DNA from 2 places in the Microbacterium sp. ZW T5_56 genome. Region 2 is predicted to be linked to the other one. Evidence: predicted binding sites of a transcription regulator. Region 2 holds the regulator's gene; the other holds the start of a gene.

Region 1 (10,714 bases), on a different contig from region 2:
TCCGCGGCCAGGAACTCGTAGCTGCGCCCGTCCGCTCCGGTGACCCAGACGCTCGCGATGCCCTCGACCGAGCCAGTGGACAGCAGCTGGAGAAGATCTTCCGCAGCCGCCTGCGAATCCTTGCCACTGATCTCGCTATACATTCCGGTGAGCGAAGTCGCCCAGAACTCGCCGTTGTCGCCACCGAGGAAGGTCGTCCCGTAGTCGTCCCACGTGCTTGCGGGCGCCACGGCGAAGTCGGCTCCTTCGGGAAGCCCGGAGGCGACGTCGAGGGGCACGCGTTCGCCCGTCGGCTGCTCGACGGGCGCGGGGGCTGTGGGTGCTGTCGAGGGATCGTGCGTGGGCTGGGGTGTCGAAGGTGTCGGTCGAGGTGCCGCAGACTCCGAAGACTCTGTGACCGGTTGCGCGGTTCCACCGAACAGCGACTGCGCCTGATTTCCGAGCCAGATCGAGAAGATGACGATCAGCACGACCACCGCAGCCACGATGACGACACCGATCCCGATCCAGAGCCCGGTTCGACTCCGCTTCGGAGCGGGCGCGCCGGGGGTGACGGGGGAGCTCGGCGCTCCGTAGCCGGGCGGAGGCGCCTGGCCCGCGGGCGCGCCGGTGCCGTACTGCGGTGCGGAGTGCGGGACGTACTGCGGTGCGGAGTGCGGGACCGGCGGCGCTCCGTACGGCGGGGGCGCGTACTGGGGTGCAGGCGCGTACTGGGGCGGTGCCCCGTACTCCGGCGGCGCGGCCGTCGGCGGCTGCGGCGCATACGCACCCGTCAGCGGCTCGGTCGGTGCCGTCGGCTGCGTCGCATACGCACCCGGAAGCGGCGTCGTGGGTGCAGTTTCCGCAGGATCACCGCCCTGCCACAGCGGGTTCGGTCGGGTGTCCCAGCTCTGGGGGGCTCCGGTCTGCCAGGTGTCGTTCGGCCGCGCGCTCCAGGATTCGGGCGCTCCGGTCTGCCAGGCCTGGTTGGGTCGCTGTTCCCATTCGTGCGCTGGCTCGGCCCGCCAGCCATTCGGACGCGGCGGCCCAGGGGGGTTCTGATCCCCTGCAGGGTCCGGCTGCGGTTCCCGCGTCGACTCGTCGCCCATGCTCACTCCTCGTCACGCGGAATCTTCTTCTCCTATGATGCCCGTCACCGCGCCCGCGCGGAATCCGTGTCAAGCGCGGCGAAGACCCACCCGGATGCGCCCGGGCGGGCCTTCGCTCTGCTCAGCAGTGTGTCACTCAATAAGCTCCGCGTCGACCACGTCGTCATCATCGCTCAGCGGTGGAACCGTCGGAGCGGCCGCGCTGGTGAGTGCGAGCCCCTGCCCGTCAGCGGCGACATCGACCGTGACCATCGATCCGTCGCGCACGTTTCCGGAGAGGATGCCCTTCGCCAGACGGTCCTGGATCTCCTTCTGCATCAGGCGACGCAGCGGACGTGCTCCGAACAGCGGGTCGTAGCCGCGTTCGGCCAGCCAGGCGCGTGCGTCCGGTGTGACGGCGAGGGTGAGTCGACGATCGGCGAGCCGCTTCTGCAGCGCGTCCACCGCGAGCTCCACGATCTGGGCGAGGTCGTCTTCGGTGAGGGCGTGGAACATCACGACATCATCGAGACGATTCAGGAACTCCGGGCGGAACGCGTGACGCAGCGCCTCCATCACGCCCTCGTGCTTGACCTCGGCGGACAGGGTCGGATCGATCAGGATCTGCGAGCCGAGGTTGGAGGTCAGGATGAGGATGACGTTGCGGAAGTCGACCGTGCGACCCTGCCCGTCGGTGAGCCGACCGTCGTCCATCACCTGAAGCAGGACATCGAACACCTCGGGGTGGGCCTTCTCCACCTCGTCGAGCAGCACCACCGAGTAAGGACGGCGCCGCACCGCCTCGGTCAACTGGCCGCCCTGCTCGTAGCCGACGTACCCGGGAGGGGCGCCGACCAGGCGTGAGACGGAGTGCTTCTCGCCGTACTCCGACATGTCGATGCGGACCATCGCCTGCTCGTCGTCGAAGAGGAACTCAGCCAGAGCCTTCGCGAGTTCGGTCTTGCCGACGCCGGTGGGCCCCAGGAAGAGGAAGGAGCCCGTGGGTCGATTGGGGTCGCTGATTCCTGCGCGCGAGCGGCGCACCGCGTCGGACACTGCCGCGACGGCTTCTTTCTGACCGATGATGCGCTTGCCGAGCTCGGTCTCCAGACGGACCAGCTTCTCGCCCTCGCCCTGCATGAGACGTCCGACGGGGATCCCGGTCCACGCGGAGATGACATCGGCGATGTTCTCGTCGGTCACCTGGTCGTTGACCATGCGGTCCTCGTTGTTCTCCGCTTTCTCGGCCTCGCCCAGCTCCCGTTCGAGCGCGGGGATGTCGGCGTAGAGCAGGCGCGATGCACGCTCGAGGTTTCCCTCGCGCTGGGCACGCTCAGCTTCCGAGCGTGCCGCATCAAGACGGGTCTTCAGATCGCCCACGCGGTTGAGGGATGCACGTTCCTCATCCCAGCGCTGCTGCAGATCGCGCAGGCGGGACTCCTGCTGCTCGAGATCTTCGCGCAGCTTCTTCAGCCGAGCGCGCGAGGCGTCATCTTTCTCCTTCTTGAGGGCGAGTTCCTCGAGCTTCAACCGGTCCACGTGTCGGCGCAGTTCGTCGATCTCCAGCGGAGCGGAGTCGATCTCCATGCGCAGCCGCGATGCAGCTTCATCGATCAGGTCGATCGCCTTGTCGGGCAGCTGCCGCGACGGAATGTACCGGTGCGAGAGAGAGGCGGCGGCGATCAGTGCATTATCGGCGATGGCGACCTTGTGGTGCGCCTCGTAGCGCTCCTTCAGCCCGCGGAGGATGGCGATCGTGTCCTCGACCGTGGGCTCGCCCACGTACACCTGCTGGAAACGACGCTCCAGAGCGGCATCCTTCTCGATGAACTCGCGATACTCGTTGAGGGTGGTAGCACCGATGAGGCGCAATTCTCCACGAGCGAGCATTGGCTTCAGCATGTTGCTCGCCGCGACAGATCCCTCCCCGCCACCCGCGCCCATGAGCACGTGCAGCTCGTCGATGAAGGTGATGATCTCCCCGTCAGATTCCGTGATCTCCTTCAGGACGTTCTTCAGGCGCTCCTCGAACTGACCGCGATACATCGCACCGGCGACCAGAGCCGACATGTCCAGGGAGATGAGGCGCTTCCCCTTCAGGCTCTCGGCCACGTCACCGGCGACGATGCGCTGGGCGAGACCTTCCACCACCGCGGTCTTGCCGACGCCGGGCTCTCCGATGAGGACGGGATTGTTCTTGGTGCGTCGAGTCAGCACCTGGCTGATGCGGCGAATCTCCGAGTCGCGCCCGATGACCGGGTCGAGCTTGCCCTGACGAGCTCGTTCGGTCAGGTCGATGCCGAACTGCTCGAGGGCGCTCTGCTGGTCCTCCTGACCGGGGTTCTGTGTTGCGTTCATCTGTCTCCTTGAAGCCTGTGCGGGACTCGATCTTCTAAAGTTGAGTCGCTATGGCTCAACTTTAGCATTGACTGAACCGTCTCGCCAGAGCCCTACGGCACACTCGGCTGCTCAATCGTGGTCGCGGCCGGCGCAGTTCTGCTCGCACCGCGGCGCCTCCGTGCTCAGCGACAAAGCCGCAACATCGCGAGAGGAGAGGGTGCGCGCCACGGGTGCTCATCCCCCTCATCTCGTTCATCCGTGCCGGTGTACCAGGAGCGAGGGGCGAGATAGGGTCGATTGCGTCAGCCACGGAGGAGGCATCATGTCCACACCATCAGAGCCCGACACGCAGGCTTCCCAGACCGGTGCCGCAGCTTCCGGACAGCCCACCCCGCCGAACACCCCGCAGTTCCCCGCCTCGCACGGCGTGAACCAGCAGGCACCGGCCCCGCATCAGTGGCCTGTGCAGCAGGTGCCGTCGGCCCAGACGTACGCAGCACCGCAGCAGGCGCCGTCGGCCCAGGCGTACGCAGCACCGCAGCAGTACCCTTCACCCGAGCAGTACGCAGCACGGCAGCAGTACGCAGCACCGCAGCAGTACGCAGCACCGCAGCAGTACGCAGCACCCGAGCAGTACGCTGCACCGCAGCAGTACGCAGCACCGCAGCAGTACGCAGCACCGCAGCAGTACGGCGCGCCTCAGCCACACCCCTCGGCACCACTACAGTCCCCCTCTGCGCCACAGCAGTATGCCTCCACGGCACCGGCGGGGTCCGCGCCCGCGGCAGCTGATCCCGTGAAGAAGCGGGCAACGCTCGGAATCATCCTGGGTGGCAGTACCGTCGTGCTGGGCCTGGCGCTGTACATCCTCCAGACCATCTTGTTGCGCGTCCTCATCCAGAATGGGAGCTACGAGGCCTACGGCGCAGTGACCACGGCGATCAACTGGCTCAGCGTGCTGGTGATGGCGGCACTGGGAGTGATCGCCCTCATCCTGGGCATCAGTGCTGCCAAGACTGGTCAGCACCAGGTGCGCTCAGGCATCGCGATCGGCGCAGGCGCACTTGCCGCGGCCGGATCCGTCGTTACCCTGATCCAGTTCGTCCTCAATCTGACGCTGACGACGTTCTGATCTGCCGCTGACGACGTTCTGATCTGCCGCTGACGACGTTCTGATCTGCCGCTGACGACGTTCTGATCTGCCGCTGCCCGCGGTTTCACGAGCGGACGCGCCCATCTGACGAAGATCCAGAATCAGGTCGTCGACCGCGGTGGAGAATCAGCTGCACGAACAGCCTCGACGAGTTCGCGCCATGGTCCTGAGAGGTGCGCGTCAGCGATGACCTGCTCGTGCTGGTCGTGAGGAAGCTGGACCCGAATTCGCCACAAGAAGCGGTCCGCGCCCGGCTGAGTGCTGGTGTCGCCGTCCCACGGGCAACGCTGGATCAGTACCACCCACTGGCTCTCATCCTCCGCCGGCGGCACCACAGTCCACGTGCGAGGGACACCGGTAATTCCCCCGCTGCGGACCACGGTGATCACGATGTCCGCGTTGTGCCCTTCGCCACCGTCCGCCGTCTCATCGTCACCCTGACTTCTGCTCATTGTTCGACCTCGCAATCACACCCACCGTCGTCCATGCGGCGCGAAGCGCCCGCAGCGTGGCTCGGTCGACCTTGCTCGCCTCCGAAATCGTGGCCTCGGCAAATTCTACGAAGGTGGCGTTGGTCCGCAGCCCACTCGAGAGTGCGCGATACCAGACGCCCCCTGCCCTCTCCCAGGCCTTGCCACCGAGCTCAAGCGCAAACAACGCAAAGGCTCGATTCGGTATGCCGGAATTGATGTGCACTCCGCCATTGTCCTCCGAGGTGCGCACATACCCACTCATGTCAGCTGGCTGTGGGTCGGTGCCCAGGTCCGGATCTTCATAGGCGGTCCCCGGGTGCAGCATCGACCGCAGCGCAACACCATCGACCGAAGGCGTGAAGATCCCGGCGCCGATCAGCCAGGTAGCTTCATCGGCGGACTGATCGAGCGAGTGCTGCTCTGTCAGCACCCCAAAGACATCAGCGATCGACTCGTTGAGTGCACCCGACTCACCCTGGTACTCCAGTTCACCCGAGTGCTGGATCACCCCGTGGCCCAGCTCGTGACCGATGACGCTGAGGGAAGCAGTGAACCCTCGGAACACCTGCCCGTCGCCATCGCCGAACACCATGCGCTCACCGTCCCAGAACGCGTTGTCGTAGTCGGACCCGTAGTGCACCGTGGCATCGAGGCGAGAGCCGAGTCCGTCGATCGAGTTGCGCTCGAAGGCATCGAGGAGCATCTGGAAGGTGCTTCCGAGGCCGTCGTAGGCCTGATTGACCGCGGCATCGGCAACCGGCGCCTCACCCTCGGCGCGTACGAGAACGCCGGGCAGCGTTTCGGAGCCCTGCGCATCTCGAATCGTGCGATCCGGTGCTGCTTCGACAGACGCCACCAGGGAGCCGTTCTCGTCGATCGACAGTTCCAGCTGTGCGCGTCGCTCCGCGGGCGGTCGGCCGATAAGCGTTTGGCGCGCTGCGTGAGCCGCCTGCGGATATCGGTTGGATCGCGCGAGTCGGTCGAGCAGATAGGAGGGCACGATCCCCTGGTGGCGACCGGCGGTCTTCTTTCGTTCGTCTTCGGTTGCGTTCATCATGTCGTCCTCCGCTCGCAGTGGTGACCTGACCTTACGCCGGGCCTCCGACAGCAGCAGGAGGGTTGTGCACAGGCGAGAAAGACCTTCGACGGGCGGCGCGAACACGAAACGCGGGTCGGCTCCAGTGGAACCCGACCCGCGCCTCAGTGAACCAGGTCAGCCCTTGATCAGCTGGCGTCCGACGATCTCGCGCATGATCTCGTTGGTGCCGCCATAGATGCGGTGGACGCGGGCGTCCACGAACGCGCGCGCGATCGGGTACTCCATGATGTATCCGTAGCCGCCGTGCAGCTGGACGCCCTGGTCGAGGACCTCCCACTCGCGCTCGGTGGCGTAGAACTTGACCTTCGCAGCTTCCTCCGGCGTGAGCTTCTGGTCCCCGTACAGCAGGATCGCGCGATCGACATAGGCCCAGAGGGCGTCGACGGTCGTAGCCATGTCGGCAAGGCGGAAGTAGGTGTTCTGGAAAGCGATGACCGGCTGGCCAAACGCCTCACGGCTCTTCGTGTAGTCCAGCGTCCACAGCAGACCGGCCTCGGCGGCCGCAGCCGCAGCGACGCCGATCGAAAGACGCTCCAGCGGGAGGTTGCGCATCAACTGCACGAAGCCGTGCCCTTCGACGCCACCGATGAGGTTTGCGTCCGGGACGAATACATCAGTGAAGCTGAGCTCCGCGGTGTCGTGCCCCTGGAAACCCATCTTGTGCAGCTTCTTGCCGTGTTCGAAGCCCTCCATGCCGTTCTCGATGAGAATCAGGCTGAAGGCGTCGGGGCGATTGCCCTCCCCCGTCTTCACGAAGGTCACGACCACATCTGCCGTCGCCCCCGAGGAGATGAAGGTCTTTGCGCCGTTGACGACGTAGCCGCCATCGACCTTCTTCGCCGTGGTCTTGATACCGCGAAGGTCGGATCCAGCGCCTGGCTCCGTCATAGCCAGGGCACCGATGATCTCACCGGTCGCCATGCCCGGCAGCCACTTCTGCTGCTGCTCGGGGGTGCCGAAGTGCGCGAGGTACGGAACCGCCAGGTCGTCCTGAATACCGAAGGCACCCGCCAGCGACCCGAGGCCAGCCTTGATCGTCTCCTCGTTCACGATGGCGCGGAAGCGGTAGTCGAACAGCATCCCGGCACCGCCGAAATCGTCCGGCACAGAGAGTCCGATGATTCCCGCTTCACCGGCGGCACGCATGGTCGCACGGTCCACCTGACCGTCGGCGTCCCAGCGCTCACGCGCCTCGTTGGTTCCGTAGCGCTTGATGAACTCCTTGACGACGTCGCGGAACGACTCGTGATCCTCGTCGTAGATGTTGCGGTCCATCGGGCTCCCTTTCTGACTTCTCGGTGCGATCGACAGCGATCACCCGATTCGCGAGTCTAGGCGAGTTTCCGCGCCGAAAACAGGGTTTGGTGGGATTCCGTTCCAGTTTTCAGGGAACTGGGTTTCACGATTGTGGAAAGTCTCCACACCGCCCTATCGGCGCCGCCGCCCGATGCTCAGGACGCGTAGTCGGGCGCTGCCGGGAGCCCGAAGAACTCCTCCAGCGTATGAAAACCGCCGTCGTGATACGCCGCGGCCAGCTGCGGGCCGATGTATCGCAGGTGCCACGGCTCGGCCTCGTAGCCGACGATGTCGTACGCGCCTTCTTCGTACCGGACAATGAACCCGTAGCGCCACGCGTTCTCGCTCACCCAAGCCGAGGTCTGCGTGCCGCCGAACGACTCGATGGAGCCGCCGGGAAGCTGCACATCGACGGTGGTGCCGAGTTGGTGCTCGCTGAATCCGGCGCGCGCGCTGGTGCGCTCGGCCGACTCTCCCTCGGCCGCCAGCTGGCGACCATGATTGCCCACCTGATAGGAGTACGACCGATATCCGCTGTTCGCGACGATGTCCGACATGCCCGCCGCCGAGGCGTCGCTCACCATTGCGGCGAACGCGTCCGCGGATGTCTGGCGCATCAGCTGCCCCCCGGAAATGGACACGAGGTCGCTCGGCTCCCATTCGAGGGGCTCGATCGCACGGAGTTTGTCTACGACAACCCATGAGCGGGCAGGGTCACCGAGAGAGAAACATGACGCGGCACCCGCGGCGATGGCCTCACGAACGGCGTTGCCGCCACCCGCCGCGACAACGGCCGCTTCGTCAGCTCCGGACGCAAGCGCGTCCGCGACGCCCGGGCGATCGCATACGCCTGCGGACGACACCGGGTTGGCGGCGGCGAACTCCGGGACTGGAAGCGACGCAACGCCCTGCGGTCGCGGCAGGACACCCGAGGTGAGATCCGCGCCGATGGGCGCATCGCCGCTCGTGGAGCCCGAGTCGTCGAACGCCTGGGCGGTCGGCTGTGACAGAGCGGCCTGGCCGGTGACCCCGATGCCCACGCAGACGACGGCCAGCGCGACGACCCCAGCGGTCAAGAGGACCGAACGTCGTCGCGCTTCCCGCGCGCGATGGCGCGCGATCGGCGAGAGCATCTGCATCACTCCAGTATGTGCACAGTTCGGGTCCGAAATGGCCCCTCCCACACCGCAGGATCCCTGAGAAGATCCTCATCCGCCCTGGGGAGGAGTCAGCGAAACGGGCAGTGCGAAGAACTGCTGCAGGGATCCGTAGCCCCCGTCATGCAGCGCGCGGGCGATCTCGATGCCCACGTACCGCAGATGCGCCTCCCGACCAGCCACGGTCGTGATCCAGCCGTACTGCCACGCGTTCTGAATCAGCCAGGAGCCCTGGCTCGTGGTCGCGATCTCGGCCGCTGAAGCGCAGCCTGCGCCGACACACGCGAGCACATCAACCGCAAGTCCCGTGCGGTGCTCAGCGGCACCGGGATCCGCTGCGCTCGCCTGATCGGCATACCCCGCCGCCAGCGCGATGTCACCGACGTCGGCGGCAAGCAATGCCTGATGCACCTGATCGATCGACTCCGCCGCTTCCGCACGCAATCGCGTGTCGGCGATCGATGGCGTTTCTGGGAGGACGAGATCCGGCGGCAACCAGCCGGACGGGACCGGTCGAGCTGCATCGGCGACGACCCAGATACGCGTCGGATCGCTCAGGTCGATGCAGTCCGCACGCGCGGAGACCACCGCCGCTCGCAGGGACGCGCCGCCCCCAGCGGCAAGGACCATTCCGCCGTCGTCGTCGGCGGCGCTCGCCTCTCGCATGGTCGGCAGGTCGCAGATCAGACGTGATGCCGCCGCTGACCGCACCTGCGGCACGGGAAGAGCGGACACCGTGGCTGGCCAGGACTGCGCGACAGCCGCCGGTTCCGGTGCCGCATCTGTCCCACCAGCGGCCGCGGCGACGGCTGCGGCGATGAGTGCGGCACCCCCGATCGCGAAAGCGACGAGGATCATGGCTCGTCGTGGCACCGTTCGACGCGCGGGATACGACGGGCGGGACGATGAGTGCTGCATGAGAATTCCATCATCTCGTGGGGTACGGACATTCCCAGAATCAGACTCTCCGGGACGGGAGTGGGAGGATCAGAGGATGGGAACGCAGCGCGCCATCATGTACGACCGGACCGGGGATCCCGGCGAACTTCACATCTCGACGGTGCCGGTGCCCTCCCCCACGGAGGAGCGAGCGCTGCTGGAGGTTCACGCCGTCGGGATCAACCCGTACGATGTGAAAGTTCTCACCGGAGCCGCACCCCGCGATGCCGCGTTCCCACGCGGAATCGGCAGTGATGTTGCTGGCATCATCCTGGCTCTGGGTGACGACACCAGCGCGTTCCAGGTCGGCGATGCGGTGATGGGGTGGGGGCTCAACACGCTGCGCGAACAGCTCGTGGTGCGCACGAGCAGCGTGGCCCGTGTCCCCACCGGCCTTCCGCTCGACACCGCAGCCGCTCTCGTCACGCCCTCGATCGCTGCAACGGCCTGCCTGCGCGCGGTGCCCGTCTCGACTGATGACGTGGTGCTCGTCCCCGGGGCGAGCGGGTCCGTCGGCTGGATCATCGCCCAGCTCGCGACGCGTGCGGGCGCACGAGTCATCGGCACCACTGGTGCGGCGTCGCACGACCGCCTTGCGGCTGCGGGGATCACCCCGATTCCCTATGGAAGCGAGCTGGCCCCCGCGCTCACCAAGACGCTGGACGGCGCCGCGCTGACCGCCGTGCTCGGCGCGGCCACCGGTGATGTGATTCGCATCGCCCTCGATGCCGGCACCGCGCCCGAGCGCATCGTGACTCTGGCGGGCGATGAGACGGCGAGTGAGTTCGGGGTGGTATCCGCCGACACCGGACGGCGGACGATCGACCAGGTCAGCACGGTCGCCGAGTTGGTGGCCGCAGGCGTGATCGAGTTCGATGTCACCGCCACCTACGCACTGACGGAGACGCCCGCTGCCTTCGAGGCAGTCCGTTCTGGCCATGGCGGCAAGATCGTCGTTCATCCCCAACGCTGATTCGTACACATATTCGAATCTAGCTTGACAAGAGGCTCGGATTTCTGTTCTATTGCTCTATGCGTTGGCAAGGACAGGAACTCGGAGTCGCAGACACCGCGGCGCTCCCGGGTATGGAGACCATGGACGGTTTGGTGCGGTCAGTCACCACCCCGGAGTTCGCCGGCATCACCTTTCACGAAGTGCTCTGCAAATCCGCGCTCAACCGGGTTCCGGT
Region 2 (10,714 bases):
CGTTGTCCTCCACGGGCCGACCGGTCACGCGCCCGTAGGTGGCCGTGACCTCACGCGGCTGTGCACCGAGGAATCGCTGCACCAGGTAGGCCGGGTGACAGCCCAGGTCGGCGAACGCGCCACCGATCGCCGCGATCGGGTCGGCGAAGCGCTCCGGCAGCCACCCGCGCAGCCAGCCGTCATGGGCCATCCGGACGCGGACGTAGGTGAGGTCGCCGAGCGCTCCGGCCTCGACCAGTTCGATCGCCGTGCGGATGACGGGCTCTGCCAACCGTGGAAGCGACACCACCAGCGCCGTCCCGCCGCCGCGCGATGCATGAACCAGAGCCTCACATTCGGCGACCGTGGGCGCGAGCAACTTCTCGGTGAACACCGGCACGCCCGCCGCGAGCGCGGTTCCGATCACCGCGCTGTGCGTACTGGTCTCGCACGTGACGGTGATGGCATCCACGTCGAACCGCGCGAGCAGCTGATCGAGGCTGGCCGCTACCGGGACACCGAGGCGTTCACCCGCCTCGCGAGCGCGGTCTGGGTCGTCATCCCACACCGCCGCCACACGGGTTTCCGGATGCTCCGACGCCTGTCGGGCGTAGTCGTCGGCATGGACGTGCCAGAAACCAGCGATGCCGATTCCGAGCGCCTGTTCGGGCATGCGTGCACTCCTTCGTGACTTGCTCGTGCTGTGGCAACGTTACCACATTCACGATTGCGCTCATGCTGCGAGTCAATGATGATGCGCCTAAACGATGAGGGATTCGGGATATGTGTCATTGATTGGCCCCATGCTCATCCGTTCACGACACCGACCCCCCGACGACGCCCGCGCGGGGCCCGCGGACCGCCGCGGAGTTACGTAAACTCGCCGGATGGCGCGTTCAGCGCGGGGAAGGAGCAGCGGCGGACAGTGAGGGCACGAACGATCTTCGGCGTGCTGCGTCTGACCGCCGCGGGCGTCTGCCTCACCGCGCTGGTGCATCGGCTGTTCTGGGGGCTGAGTTCGCACACCACCGCCGGCGACAACTTCTTCGCCTATCTCACCGTGCAGTCCAACTGCACGCTGGTGGTGGTGCTCATCATCGGTGCTGTGCTGGCGCTGAGTCGCCCGACGGATCCACGCTGGTTCAGCGTGGCCCTGGCTCTGGTGCTCACCTGGACGATCACCGCCGGGATCGCGTTCGCGCTCATCGTCTGGCAGGCCGGGATCCGCGGCATCCGCGTCGATGTGCCCTGGTCGGATCAGGTGCTGCACTTCTTCCTGCCGACATGCACGGCACTGGCCTGGATTCTCACCCCCGGCCATCGCGGAGTGAGCTGGTGGATCGTGCCGACCTCGCTCGCCTTCCCCCTGGCGTGGGGCGGCGTGACGCTGTGGCGCGGTCCGTTCGTCGGCTGGTATCCGTACTACTTCCTCGACCCCCGTCAGGTCTCCGGGCCGGCGGAATTCCTGATCACCTGCGCGGCCGCACTCGCGATGTTCGCGCTGATCGCGACCCTCATCGTCCTCGCCAGCCGGATGCATCGCCCCGGGCACCCGCGCGCCGCGATCTGAGCGGTCGGGCTCGCGCCCGGCACTGCCTGCGTCCGCTGGCGACGGGGGCTGTGATCCTGCGCCCTCAGGGTGTCGGCGACTCCGTCGTCCCGAGGAACGGCGCGAGCGAGGCAAGGGCCGCGGCCCGCGCGTCATCGTCGCCGAGCTTCGCGAACTCCCCCGCCGCAGTACCGCCGATGAGCCCCACCAGGATGTTCTCGCCCGTTGTGGGTGCGAGGTTGAGCCACGTGCGGATCGTGGCGTCGCCGCCGACCGTGTGCCACAGCGAGGCGTCCGTCTCGATAACCGGCTCGTCGAAGCGCAGCCAGACGGTCTCGATGAGACCCATCCCGAGATCGGCGATGGCACCGCGATGGGCGAACGGCAGAGCCGGCGAGAACTCGATGCCGTCGGTCTTCAGCACGCCGAGGGGAACCGTCACCAGCACACGGTCGAACGACAGGGACTCGCCCGTGGCCACACCGAGGCTCACGCCCTTGTCGTCGTAAGCCACCCGGCTCACGGGCGATGACAGGCTCACCTTCGTGCCGCCGAGCAGGTCCTCGAACACCTTCCCGAGGTCGCCCAGCACGGCGGTGCGTTCGATGGGTGGCACCACGGGTGGGAACCAGGACGAGGCCTGATCGGCGTCCGCGCCAGAGAGCGTCGACAGATACGCCAGCAGCGCCGCCAGTGCGTCGTCCGCGGGATCGGCACCTGCTTCGGTCAGGGCCACGGTGAGCGATTCGTCGGTGACGCGGGACTGCGCTGCGGTGATCGCATCGGTCAGCGACTTCGCGGACACCGCCTCGAGGTCATCGCCCTCCACGGAGCGCCAGAGCGCTCCGGACAGCGTCTCCGTTCGAAGGTTCAGCGGCTCCGGCCGCTCGATGACGTCGTCGAGGGCGTCATCGACGAGCCATCCGCCGAGCTGGACGGGAATCGGCCATTCGTCGTCGTCCACGTGCGACTGGACGCGTCCACCCACCCGGTCGCGCGCCTCGAAGACGGTCAGTTCCAGACCGCTGACGGCCAGGCGAGCCGCCGCAGCGGCACCAGCGAGCCCCGCACCGACGATGGCCACGCGGTCGCCGGTGGTCGATGCATCCAACAGCTTTTCCGCGGCCGCGACACCGGATCGCACCGCCGCCGACATCGTTCCCGGGGCTTCCTCATCGGTAGCCTCACCGGCGAAGAAGAGGCGATCGAGCACCGGGACGGCAAGCGCAGCACGCACGCTCTGCTGCACGCCCGCGGGCGTGAAACTGGCCGCGCCGAGCGAGAACGGATCCTCCGACCACGAGCTGCGAATGAAGGCCGAAGGCTCGAGCCCGGTGGGTGCGGTGGGCTCCGGAGCGGGGGGCGTCGAGGTCGGATCGGGCGTGGGTGAGGGCGCCGGCTCCGGGGTGCAGGAGGCCAGAAGCACCCCCAGGACACCGGCTCCGGCGCCGACCAGCAGAGTGCGCCGCGTGATCCTCATCGTGTCGCAACGATACCCGTCTCGGCGGGTCGCGGGAAACGGCTACCCGTTCGATAGATTGGGCCCGAACGCGACGAAGGGGGCCACATGCTGACGATCGCGCACCTCAGCGACCCGCATCTGGATCTGTCGGAGGAACGCCGTCGTCGATTCGCGGCGGTGCTGCGGGAGGTCGCAGCGTTGCCGCGCGTGGATGCGATCCTCGTGAGCGGAGACCTGGCCGATCGCGGCCTCGCCGAGGAGTACGAGAGCGTTTTCGCGGAACTTCCGAACGACGTCCCCCTGCTCGTGTGCGCCGGCAACCACGATCTGACCGAGCCGCTCAGCGCGGCACTGCGGAGGATCGGCGCTTCCGGGAGCATGAGTGACCTGCTCACGATCGGCGGCCTCACCGTCATCGCTCTCGACTCGCATGTCGACGGCAGAGATGACGGGCTGCTCGCCCCGGAGACGCTGAGCTTCGCGCGCGACGCCATCGCGTCGGCCTCGGGCCCCGTCGTCCTGATGATGCATCACCCGCCCGTGGCCATCGGACACCACATCGTGGACGCACAGTACGGGCTCGCCAACCCGGACGATCTGGCGGCGGTGGTGCGAGAGAGCCCCGCCATCATCGCGATCTTCACCGGCCACATTCATGCCGCGTTCACGACGACATTCGCCGGGGTTCCGGTGTTGGGAGCACCGGGGATCGTGTCGACGATGCGGCTGGGCAGTCGGGTGAATCCGATCGCCGATTCCGACGCGCTGCCGGGATTCGCACTTCACACCGTGGATGGCGCGGCCATTCGCACCGTGTTCCACACGCTCTCACCCCGCGGACTCAGCCAGGACGGTCAGTCCTCGTCGAGGTGACTCTCCCGCAGGTGCGGCGGACGCCAGATCATGACCTCCGTCGCACGCCGAACGCGACGACCGGCGCGCAGCGTGATGACCGATCCGGTCGTCCCTGCGGCGAACACACGCGCGCCGGGCCGGCTCTCGGCATCGGCCTGAGCCTGGGCTTGAAGCTGAGACACCTGCCGACGCAGTGTCCGCACCGACTGTTCGAGATCCAGGATGCGGGCGATGGCCGGCAGACTCATGCCGTCGGCCGACATCTGCGCCACCTCACGGAGCTGACGGATGTTGTTCACCGAATAGCGACGTGAACCACCGCGCGTGCGTCCGGGGATGACCAGTCCCATGCGGTCGTACTGGCGCAGGGTCTGGGGGTGCATGCCGGCCAGCTCCGCAGCAGCGGCGATCGCGAAGATCGGCGCATCCTCGTCCATCTGGTCCTGGTTCATGTCACCCCCGTTCCCGGCGTCGTGTGTTGGTCATCGCGCGATTCAGCGCGCTTTTGCGAGCAGATCCGCTCGCGGGTTCTCCTTGGGCTCCGCCTCGGCGAACTTCTCGAGCGCCTCCTTGGCGGCGGCGTCGAGATGTGACGGGACCACGATCTGGACCTCGGCGAGCAGGTCGCCGGTGCCCTTCGAGGATTCCACGCCGCGCCCCTTGACCCGCAGCACGCGGCCCGAGGGGGTGCCGGCGGCCACCTTCAGCTTCACCGGATCGCCGCCCAGTGTGGGTACCTCGATGGTGGCACCGAGAGCGGCCTCCGTGAAGGTGACCGGAACGGTCACCCGCAGGTTGAGTCCGTCGCGAGTGAACACCGGGTGCTTGCGCACCGAGACGGACACCACGATGTCACCGTTCTCGCCACCCGACGAGGAGGCGCGACCGCGACCACGCAGGCGGATCTTCTGTCCGTCCTGCACACCCGCCGGGACCTTCACCTTGAACGGCTTGCCGTCCTCTCCCTGGAGAGTGATGGTGTCGCCCTTAACTGCAGTGGCGAAGTCGAGCGTGGTGCGGGCCGTGACGTCTGGGCCCTTCTGCGGACCCGGCCGGAAGCCGGCCTGGCCGCCGAAACCAGCACTGCCGCCGCGATTGAACATCGAGAAGATGTCGTCGAAGTCGGCCTGCTGCTGGCCGCGCCCACCGCGGTTGAACATCGAGAACACGTCCTCGAAGCCACCCCCGGTGGCGGTGCCACCACCGGGGGCCTGGAACCGCGCACCCGAGCCCATCGCCCGGATCTGGTCGTACTCCTCGCGCTGAGCCTTGTCACTCAGCACGGTGTACGCCTCGCTGATCTCCTTGAACTTCGCTTCCGCCGCAGCGTCCCCCGGGTTCGAGTCCGGGTGGTACTTGCGCGCCAGCTTCCGGTAGGTCTTCTTCAGGTCGGCTTCGGACACGTCCTTGGACACACCGAGCGTCTTGTAGAAGTCCTTCTCGAACCAGTCGTTGCTTGCCATATGTCCCCTTTTCGGCCTACTCGGCCGGGACCGAGACGACCACCTTCGCGGGACGCAGTTCCACGTCGCCGAGGCGGTAGCCCACCTCGACCACATCGAGGATGGTTGACTCGGTGGCGCCCGGAACGGGCTGCTGGAAGATGGCCTCGTGCTGCTGCGGGTCGAAGACGTCGCCCACGGCACCGTACGACTCCACACCCTGACGCGACACGATCGTGCGGATCTTCTCAGCGATCACGGCGAAGGCGCTGCCCTCGGCGAGGTCACCGTGCTTCTCGGCACGCGCGATGTCATCCAGCACCGGAAGCAGGCTCTTGACCACGTCACCCGTGGTGCGCTGCTTCTCGATCTGGCGCTGCTCCTCGGTGCGACGCCGATAGTTGGCGTACTCCGCGGTGATGCGCTTGAGGTCGTTGAGGTGGATCGATTCGATGTCCATGACGTCGGCCGCAGCCGCGTCGTCGGTCTGGGCGGCGCCCAGGATGTCGTCGATCGTGAGTTCCTCGTCCTGCGAAGCGGGGTCGGAGGCGTGAGCCTCCGACCCCTGCTCGCCGGACGGGGCTTCGTTGTTCTCGAAGTCCTTGTCGTCCGTCATGTCTTTACTTCTTCTCGTCCTCGTCGTCCACGACCTCGGCGTCGATGACGTCCTCCTCGGGGTTCGGCACATCGCCGTTGCCCGGGTTGGTCGCCGTCGGGTCGCCCTCGCCGCCGGCAGCCTGGGCAGAAGCGTAGAGCGCTTCGCCCAGCTTGCCCTGGCTCTGGCTCAGGGTGTCGAACGCCGTCTTCACGGCGTCATCGTCCTCGCCCGCGAGCGCGGTCTTGACCGCGTCCACGTCGGCCTGGACCGACTCCTTGACGTCGGCGGGGAGCTTCTCGTCGTTCTCCTTGATGAGCTTCTCGACGGAGTACGCGAGCGTCTCAGCCTGGTTGCGGACCTCGGCGGCCTCGCGGCGCTTCTTGTCTTCGGCGGCGTGCTCCTCCGCCTCGCGCACCATGCGGTCGATGTCCTCCTTGGGCAGCGAAGAGCCGCCCGTGATGGTCATCGACTGCTCCTTGCCGGTGCCCTTGTCCTTGGCGGACACGTGCACGATGCCGTTGGCGTCGATGTCGAAGGTGACCTCGATCTGCGGGATGCCACGGGGGGCCGGGGCGATGCCCTGCAGCTCGAAGGTGCCGAGCGGCTTGTTGTCGCGGGTGAACTCACGCTCACCCTGGAACACCTGGATCGCGACGGACGGCTGGTTGTCGTCGGCCGTGGTGAAGGTCTCACTGCGCTTGGTGGGGATGGCCGTGTTGCGCTCGATGAGCTTGGTCATCATGCCGCCCTTGGTCTCGATACCGAGGCTCAGCGGGGTGACATCGATCAGCAGAACGTCCTTGCGCTCACCCTTCAGCACACCGGCCTGGATGGCGGCACCGACGGCGACGACCTCGTCCGGGTTGACACCCTTGTTGGCGTCCTTGCCGATCTCGCCCTTGACGAGCTCAGCGACGGCGGGCATACGGGTGGAGCCACCGACGAGAACCACGTGGTCGATGTCGCCGACCTTGATGCCTGCTTCACGGATGACGTCCGCGAACGGCTTCTTGGTGCGCTCGAGGAGGTCCTTGGTGAGGTCCTCGAACTTCGCGCGGGTCAGCGTCTCCTGCAGGTTGGCCGGGCCGTTCTCGGTGAGGGAGAGGTAGGGCAGGGAGATGGTGGTGGACATGGAGCTGGAGAGCTCCTTCTTCGCCTGCTCGGCGGCCTCCTTGAGGCGCTGCAGGGCGATCTTGTCGTTCGCCACGTCCACACCGGTGGACTGCTTGAACTGCGTGATCAGCCAGTCGACGATGCGCTGGTCCCAGTCGTCGCCACCGAGGCGGTTGTCACCGGCGGTGGAGCGCACCTGGATGGTGGAGAAGTCGTCGTCCTTGCCCACTTCGAGCAGCGAGACATCGAAAGTTCCGCCACCGAGGTCGAAGACCAGGATGAGCTCGTCCTCCTTGCCCTTGTCCAGGCCGTAGGCCAGGGCAGCAGCGGTGGGCTCGTTGATGATGCGCAGCACGTTGAGGCCAGCGATCTCACCGGCGTCCTTCGTGGCCTGACGCTCAGCGTCGTTGAAGTACGCGGGGACCGTGATCACGGCGTCGGTGACGCTGTCACCGAGGTACTCCTCAGCGTCGTGCTTCAGCTTGCCGAGGATGCGCGCCGAGATCTCCTGCGGCGTGTACTCCTTGCCGTCGATCGACTGCGTCTTCCATGAAGTGCCCATGTGGCGCTTCACGGATGCGATGGTGCGGTCTACGTTGGTGACGGCCTGGCGCTTGGCGGTCTCACCGACGAGCACCTCTCCGTCCTTGGTGAAAGCGACCACCGAGGGAGTGGTGCGGAATCCTTCAGCGTTGGCGATGACCTTGGGCTCGCCACCCTCGAGAACGGAGACGACCGAGTTGGTCGTACCGAGGTCGATGCCTACTGCACGTGCCATGTGTTTTCCTTTCGTGCCGGGGGACTTCCCGATCCTCCAGCGGTGGCTCGCCCGTGCCGGGCCGCAGCCGAAATCTGTGGTCCGCTTGCGCGGAATCGGGACTTGAGCCCCGATGACTCAACCTTAGATCACGACGAGAATTCGTGTCAAGTCGAAGTTGAGTCGCGCCGACTCAACTTTGGGTGAACGCTCAGTATCAGACGGATTTCGCCAGCTGCTGCAGCGCCACGACCCCGAATCCGGCGGCGACGAGACCAGCCGACACGATGATCTTCGCCAGCATCGGCAGGGTCGAGCGCCGCACGGCCAGCCAGCCGATGCCCGCGAGGGTCACGATGTAGATCCACGACGAGATGCGCAGCGCGAGATGGAGATCCATCCACCCGAGCCACGCGGCACCGATCAGCGCGATCGGAAGCCCCACCGTCCACAGGGCGCCCAGACCCGCGCGCAGCATGATCTGCAGTTCGCTCCCCCGAGCGACCGTGCGATGGACGATGAGGTGCGCGATGTACTCCGACAACGTGCCCGCCACGACGATGCCGAGCACACCCATCAGGAGTGCGAGGAAGGCATGCCGCGGTTCGGCGTGCGTCCCGGATTCCACGACCCGCACGATCGCGAGGCCCGTGAACGTGGCGTACAGGCGTTCGCGGAAGTACGGCACGGTGCCGGGTGGGAGCTCCCAGTCATCATCCCTGCGCGATCGGAACTCCTCCCGCATCGCCCGCTTGCTCTGCCGTCCCCGTTCGCTGCTCATCCCGTCATCGTCGCAGGTCAGTGGCGGATGTGGTGCGTTTCGGTGAGGGCGGCGGACTTCGGGTGTGGAGGTCCGGACCCCCGTTCAGTGTTGGGTGCCGAACGCGCGTCAGCCGATCACGACAGATCGACGCTGTCGCTGCTCTGTATCGATGCCGTGGCCGGGAACGCCGTCACCAAAGGAGGGCGCTGTCGCGAAACGAGGACGCTGTCACCAAAACGAGGGCAATGTCGCGAAACGAGGACGATGTCACGAAACGAGGACCATCACGCGAAACGAGGACCATGTCGCGAAACGAGGACCATCACCCGTGGCGTGCCCTCCGCTGGAGTAAATCCCCTCCGTTCGCGACACTCATGTCGCCCCTTCAGCTGAGCCCAGCCCCGCACTGGCCCCGACCGGAGTCCAGTCGGGCGCGAGCGGCTACGACGTCAGAGCACCAGCAAGATCGCTGTCACCAAACGAGGACAATGTCGCGAAACGAGGACCATGTCGCGAAACGACGACCATCACCCGCGGGACGCCCTCCGCTGGAGTAAATCCCCTCCGTTCACGACACCGCCGCCACCCTTCAGCCCCGCACCGACCCCCACCGACCCGACCGCCGACGACGACGACGCCGTCCAGCTGGACGCGAACAGCGACGACCTCAGAGCACAGCAAGAACGCTGTCGCGAAACGAGGACAATGTCGCGAAACGAGGACCATCACCCGCGGGACGCCCTCCGCTGGAGTAAATCTCCTCCGTTCGCGACACCGCCGCCACCCTTCAGCCCCGCACCGACCCGACCCGACCCGACCACCGACGCCGACGCCGACGTCCAGCTGGACGCGAACGGCTAGGACCTCAAAGCACCAGCAAGAACGCTGTCGCCAAACGAGGACAATGTCGCGAAACGAGGACCCTCACCCGCGGGACGCCCATCCCCTCCGTTCGCGACACCGACGCCACCCCGTCAGCCCAGCACGGACTAGCTCGGCCCAGACCTCACACGGCGAAGACGCCCGAACCTCGCAACAGGTCAGCGGAGATCACAGCGGAGCACCAGCGAGAACGCCGTCGCGAAACGAGGACAATGTCGTGAAACGAGGACGGCTACCGGCGCGCCGTCCTCCGGTGGAGTAAATCTCCTCCGTTCACGACACGGCATTGAGCAACGCTCGTCATCTCCCGTCACCTCACCGGTGCGCCGCAACGCTCCGAGACAGAAGCTACGGGGCGGCTCAGCGGCGCTCGAGGGCGGGGATACGGACGAACAGCATCAAGACGAGACCGGCCGCGATCACGATGATGATGCCGAGGATGCCCCAGTAGATCGCGCCCATCGCCGCGACGAGGATCGTCCAGAGCCCCGACGCCAGGAAGCTCGCGACCCGACCCGTCGTCGCGTAGAGGCCGAAGACCTCGCCCTCGCGACCGGCGGGAGTGACGCGGGCGAGCAGCGAACGCGACGCCGACTGCACCGGACCCACGAGCGCGGAGAGCACCATGCCGCAGATCCAGAACACCGTCTGGCCGGCGTCGTGCAGCAGGAACACCGCGAGGCCCGCCACGCACAGGGCGGTGAGCGCGCCGATGATCACGGGGCGCGGGCCGAAGCGATCGTCGAGTCGACCGGCGATGATCGTCCCGATTCCGGCGATGAGATTCGCCGCGATTCCGAAGATGATCACCTCGTTCGCCGAGAATCCGAACACGCGTGCAGCAATCACGGCGCCGAAGGTGAACACGCCGCTGAGGCCGTCGCGATAGACGGCGCTGGCGACGAGGAACCAGAACGTCGGGCGGGAGTCCTGGAAGATCGAGCGGATGTGGCGCCAGAGATCCACGTAGCTGAGGAAGAAGTTGCGCCGCACGACGCTCCGCCGCGGGGTCTCCGGCACGTTCAGCAGCAGCGGGATGGAGAAGACGATCGCCCACACTGCGCAGCCGACCGCGATGATCCGATACGGCAGGCCGTTATCGGTGGGCAGACCGAACCAGTCGAAGCTATTGCACAGCACCACGATGACGAGGGCGATGATGCCGCCGACGTAGCCGAGACCCCATCCGAGACCGCTCACTCGCCCCACGGTTCGAGGATTGGAAACCTGCGTGAGCATCGCGTTGTAGTTGACGCTCGCGAGCTCGCTGAACAGCGTGCCCGCGGAGACCAGCATCACGCCGAGCAGGAAGAA

The links. Region 2 encodes HspR, which represses chaperone genes until heat shock. Its sites were predicted from a motif close to AAGTTGAGTCNNNNNGACTCAACTT; they were not measured.
Region 1: the regulator HspR is predicted to act here: its motif matches at 3,463-3,487, upstream of ACI3KU_RS15400 (ATP-dependent Clp protease ATP-binding subunit).

What each region holds. Positions count from the first base shown of each region.
Region 1 covers NZ_JBJDRI010000035.1:22,046-32,759, reverse strand. Annotated here, with positions in the region: gene ACI3KU_RS15405 (hypothetical protein) at 1-1,088, opposite strand, end outside; gene ACI3KU_RS15400 (ATP-dependent Clp protease ATP-binding subunit) at 1,221-3,425, opposite strand; gene ACI3KU_RS15395 (hypothetical protein) at 3,730-4,539, shown strand; gene ACI3KU_RS15390 (protealysin inhibitor emfourin) at 4,662-5,012, opposite strand; gene ACI3KU_RS15385 (M4 family metallopeptidase) at 4,993-6,090, opposite strand; gene ACI3KU_RS15380 (acyl-CoA dehydrogenase family protein) at 6,247-7,407, opposite strand; gene ACI3KU_RS15375 (M15 family metallopeptidase) at 7,584-8,567, opposite strand; gene ACI3KU_RS15370 (D-alanyl-D-alanine carboxypeptidase family protein) at 8,637-9,443, opposite strand; gene ACI3KU_RS15365 (NADP-dependent oxidoreductase) at 9,580-10,497, shown strand; gene ACI3KU_RS15360 (Rv2578c family radical SAM protein) at 10,557-10,714, shown strand, end outside.
Region 2 covers NZ_JBJDRI010000009.1:99,158-109,871, reverse strand. Annotated here, with positions in the region: gene ACI3KU_RS06440 (Gfo/Idh/MocA family protein) at 1-652, opposite strand, end outside; gene ACI3KU_RS06435 (Pr6Pr family membrane protein) at 905-1,549, shown strand; gene ACI3KU_RS06430 (FAD-dependent oxidoreductase) at 1,614-3,008, opposite strand; gene ACI3KU_RS06425 (metallophosphoesterase family protein) at 3,096-3,863, shown strand; gene ACI3KU_RS06420 (heat shock protein transcriptional repressor HspR) at 3,845-4,297, opposite strand; gene ACI3KU_RS06415 (DnaJ C-terminal domain-containing protein) at 4,340-5,308, opposite strand; gene ACI3KU_RS06410 (nucleotide exchange factor GrpE) at 5,325-5,903, opposite strand; gene dnaK (molecular chaperone DnaK) at 5,908-7,776, opposite strand; gene ACI3KU_RS06400 (hypothetical protein) at 7,973-8,536, opposite strand; gene ACI3KU_RS06395 (MFS transporter) at 9,761-10,714, opposite strand, start outside.